DNA from 2 places in the Micromonospora sp. NPDC048986 genome. Region 1 is predicted to be linked to the other one. Evidence: riboswitches for the same ligand, from Rfam matches in the RefSeq annotation. Region 1 holds a riboswitch; the other holds the start of a gene.

Region 1 (2,196 bases):
CTGCTGGTCGGCGTTGAGCACGTCACCGGTGGTGGAGAGCCAGATCACCGCCTTGTACTTCGCCAGGTTGGCGTCGTTGAATGCGGCGCCGTCCTCGGAGTTGTCCACCGTGAATCCGTTGTCGACGCCGAGCTGCTGGATGGCGGCGATGCCGGTGGGGATGGAGTCGTGCCGGAAGCCGGCGGTCTTGGAGAAGACGAGGACGGAGAAGGGATCGGCCGCGGCCTTTGGCGCCTTCGGCGCCACCTGGCTGACCGGGGCTGCGGCTTTCGCATCCCGTGGGGGAACCTGGGCGGCCGCCTGCGCGGGCGCGCCGAACAGGGTGGTCGAGGCCATGGCCAGGGAGATCAGGGTTGCGGTGATGGGTACGCGGGCACGACGAGAACGGGACACGCCGCCTCCTGTGTCGTAGTGACAGAGCTCGAGGGAGTCGGCTCGCCGAAGGCCCTCCCTGATGGAGCCGGTGGTCACACCGTGCCAGGGTGCCCCCACCGACATTTTGTCGAATCGCTGAACAAATTAATTCGGCTGGCTCGATGTCGGGCAAGATGCGGACGGGTAACGGTTCTGCAACGGGGGGCGACATTCCGAACAGGACTGTATGAAGTGCCCCATTGGATCTCGCTTGTTTTGACGCGGCCCGGTCGGCCGGCCACCGCCGACCCCACGCCTTGGCAGGCCGGCGGATCTGTCGTACGGTGACACGCAAGTAACCCACGGGAGCCCGGTGTACCGGGCTGAGAGGGGGGCTGACAGCCCCCGACCGTCGAACCTGATCCGGGTAATGCCGGCGCAGGGAGGAGCGTTGCCGTGCCGTCCCTGGGGCGATTGCATCTCATCACCGACACCCGACCGGGTCGCGACCCACTCGCAGTGGTTCGCGCCGCCCTCACAGTGGCCCACGCCGACCTGGTGGTGCAGGTGCGGGTCGAGGATTCCGCCACCGACCGCGAGGCGTACGACCTGACCCGGCGGGTGCTGGCGCTCTGCGCGTCGTACCAGGCGACCTGCCTGGTCAACGACCGGTTGCACGTGGCGCTGGCGGTCGGCGCCGCCGGTGGGCACGTCGGCGCCGACGACCTGCCGGTCGCCGCCGCCCGCCGGGTGCTCGGCCCCGCCGGTGTGCTGGGCGCCACCGCTCGCGCTCCGGGCCCGGCGCGCGAGGCCGTCGCGGCGGGCGCCAGTTACCTGGGCGTCGGGCCGTGTCACACCACAAGCACCAAGACCGGCCTGCCGGACCCCATCGGGCCCGCCGGTGTACGCGCCATCGTCGACGCCGTCGACGTCCCGGTCATCGCGATCGGCGGAGTGACGGCCGCCCGGGTGCCGGCGCTGCGGGCCGCCGGGGCGTACGGGGTGGCGGTGGTCGGCGCCGTCTGCGCCGCCGCCGACCCGGCACTGGCAACCGCCGAACTGATCGAGGCCCTGACGTGCTGACCGGCCGGTCCCCGTCACCGCCGTCGCGCGACCGGGTCCGGCCGGACGTGGCAGTGGTGGGGGCGGGGCCGATCGGGCTGGCGATCGCCTGGCGTTGCGCCGCGCGCGGGCTGCGGGTGGTGGTGCACGATCCGGCACCCGGCTCGGGTGCGTCGGCGGTGGCCGCCGGCATGCTCTCCCCGGTCGCCGAGGCGTACTTCGGTGAGCGGCAGCTGACCGGGTTGCTGCTGGCGTCGGCCGCCCGCTGGCCGGCGTTCGCCGCGGAGCTGACCGAGACGACCGGAGCTGAGATCGGCTACCGGACCGAGGGCACACTGATGGTCGGGCTCACCGGCGACGACCTGGCCGAGGCGCGCCGGCTGTGGGCGTACCAGCAGGGGTTGGGACTGCCCGTGACGCCGCTGCGCCCCAGCGAGCTGCGCGACCGCGAACCGGCGCTCGCCCCACGGGTGCGCGGCGGCGCGATCGCGCCCACCGACCACCAGGTCGACCCCCGGCTGCTGGTTCCGGCGCTGCGCACTGCCGCGCAGCGGGCCGGCGCGGTGCTCGTGCCACGGCCGGTCCGACAACTGTCCGACGTGGACGCGCAGGTCACAGTGGTCGCCGCCGGCTGCGGGGCCGCCGCGCTCACCGGCCTGCCCGTGCGGCCGGTGAAGGGCCAGATCCTCCGGCTCCGCGCGCCCGACGGCGTCGCGCCGGGCTTCCGGCACGTGATCCGGGGGTACGCCGACGGCGAGCACGTCTACCTGGTGCCCCGCG
Region 2 (2,196 bases), on a different contig from region 1:
GACGGCTACCCGGCCCGCTGGCGTCCGTCGTCACGACTGCGCTCCCTCGCCGACCCGCACGGCTCAGGCCGTCCCGCCCGCTCGGGCCAGGATCGCCTCGGCGAGCGGGGCCGGCGCCGCGTCCGGGATCCAGTGACTCACCCCGGGCAGCTGCACGAACCGGTAGTCGCCGGTGACGTTCTGCGCGCACGCCTCGGCGGCGGTCCGGCCGATGGCGACGTCCCGGTCACTCCAGACGTACGTGGTGGGCACCGCGACCGGGCCGACGCCGGCCAGGTCGGCGCGGGACATCGCCCGGTACCAGTTCAGCGCTGCCGTGAGCGCGCCCGGCTCACGCATCGGGTCGGCGTACCGGTTCACCCGGGACGTGTCGCCCACCCCGCCGAGCAGCTTGCGCAGCGCGGTGGCATGCCACGCCAGCAGCACCTTCTCCGCCTTGTCGGGCTTGCGGAACAGCGCGATGTACGACGAGCGGGCCTTCTGCTGGGCGTCGGTGCTCAGGGCGTGCGCCATGGCCGCCGGATGCGGTACGGACACCGCGGTCAGCGTGTTGACCCGCTCGGGGTGCCGGGCGGCAACCGCCCAGGCCACTACCGCGCCCCAGTCGTGGCCGACCAGGTGCACAGCGTCCAGTCCGAGCGCGTCGAGCACCGCCACCGCGTCGGTGACCAGTTCGGGGATCCGGTAGTCGGCCACCGCCGTGGGCCGGGCGCCGGGTGAGTAACCGCGCTGGTCCAGCGCGTACGTGCGCAGCCCACCCGCGTGCAGCGCCGGCACCACGTCGTCCCACTCGCCGCTGTGCTGAGGGAAACCGTGCAGCAGCAGGACGGGTACGCCGTCCGTCGGACCGCCGACGGTCACCTCGAACGTGAAGCCTCGCGCGTCAACCCGCATGATCGGAAGCGTACCCAGCCGGCGGTCGGCGGATCGCTCCCGCAGGTCAGGCGGATGCCCTGCTGGGCTCGCGACGGTGGTCGGTGTTAGCGTCAGCGAGACAACTTCATATCCGACAGGGGAGCGCACAGCGCTGAGAGTGCGGGCACGCCCGCAGACCCTCGAACCTGATCTGGGTAATGCCAGCGCAGGGAGTTCGGTCGACCTCCAGCCGCGCCGCAGTCCGGTGCCACCGGACGCGGCGTGCGTCTTCTCCTGGTTCGCACTCACGAACTGGGAGCAACACATGACATCCACCACCGACACACACCGTTGGCGCACCATCGACATCGTGGTCGCCTCGGTGATCGCTGTCGCCTTCGGCGTCATCTTCTGGGCCTGGGGTCTGGTCTGGAGCGCGACCGAGGGTGCGTTCGCCTTCTTCCCGCCGGCGCAGACGCTGCTCTACGGGGTCTGGCTGATGCCGGCGGTGATCGGCGGGCTGGTGATCCGCAAGCCCGGTGCCGCGCTCTACTGCGAAACCGTGGCCGCTGTCCTGTCCGCGCTGCTGGGCAGCCAGTGGGCCGGCACGGTGATCCCGCAGGGCATCGTGCAGGGCATCGGCGCCGAACTGGCCTTCGCCGCCTTCCGGTACCGGTCGTTCCGGCTGCCGACCGCGGTGTTCGCGGGCGCGCTGACCGGGCTCAGCGCCGCGTTGTTCGACTTCTTCGTCTGGAACGTCGACTACGCGCTGACCGACTACCGCATCCCGTACGCGCTGCTCACCATCGTCAGCGCCACGGTGATCGCCGGCCTGGGCGGCTGGCTGCTGACGAACGCCCTGGCCAACACCGGCGTCCTGGACCGCTTCCCCGCAGGCCGGAACCGGGCCCTGATCTAACCCCCACCAACTCGCGTTGATCAAGAGGTTTGCGTCAACGGACGGCGATTTCCTGACGCGAACCTCTTGATCGACCGGGGTGGGCGGGGCGCGCGGCAGGGAGGGGGTGGGTCTGGTGGGCGGGGTACTGCTGCGGGGGTTCGGGTGGCGGCACGCTGGGCGGCGCGCCTGGGCCGTACGCGGGGTTGATCTGCGGGTTGAGGCCGGGGAGCGCGTTCTGCTTCTCGGGCCGTCGGGGGCCGGCAAGAGCACGGTGCTCAGCGCGTTGGCCGGGCTGCTCCCCGAGGACTCCGGCGAGCAGGAGGGCACCGTCGAGATCGACGGGCTCGACCCACGCAAGGGGCGGGAACGGGTCGGCATCGTCTTCCAGGACCCGGAGACCCAACTGGTGATGGCGCGCTGCGGCGACGACGTAGCGTTCG

What was found. Region 1 has a riboswitch for thiamine pyrophosphate ahead of thiE (thiamine phosphate synthase). Riboswitches for the same ligand answer to the same signal wherever they lie in the genome.
Region 2: it holds a riboswitch for thiamine pyrophosphate, as region 1 does, so the genes downstream of both, AB0B94_RS17855 (ECF transporter S component) here and thiE (thiamine phosphate synthase) in region 1, are expected to answer to the same signal.

What each region holds. Positions count from the first base shown of each region.
Region 1 covers NZ_JBEZFJ010000007.1:64,319-66,514, reverse strand. Annotated here, with positions in the region: gene AB0B94_RS15960 (ThuA domain-containing protein) at 1-393, opposite strand, end outside; TPP riboswitch at 707-816, shown strand; gene thiE (thiamine phosphate synthase) at 811-1,437, shown strand; gene thiO (glycine oxidase ThiO) at 1,434-2,196, shown strand, end outside.
Region 2 covers NZ_JBEZFJ010000008.1:91,902-94,097, reverse strand. Annotated here, with positions in the region: gene AB0B94_RS17865 (AAC(3) family N-acetyltransferase) at 1-34, opposite strand, end outside; gene AB0B94_RS17860 (alpha/beta fold hydrolase) at 64-894, opposite strand; TPP riboswitch at 1,002-1,106, shown strand; gene AB0B94_RS17855 (ECF transporter S component) at 1,181-1,774, shown strand; gene AB0B94_RS17850 (ABC transporter ATP-binding protein) at 1,890-2,196, shown strand, end outside.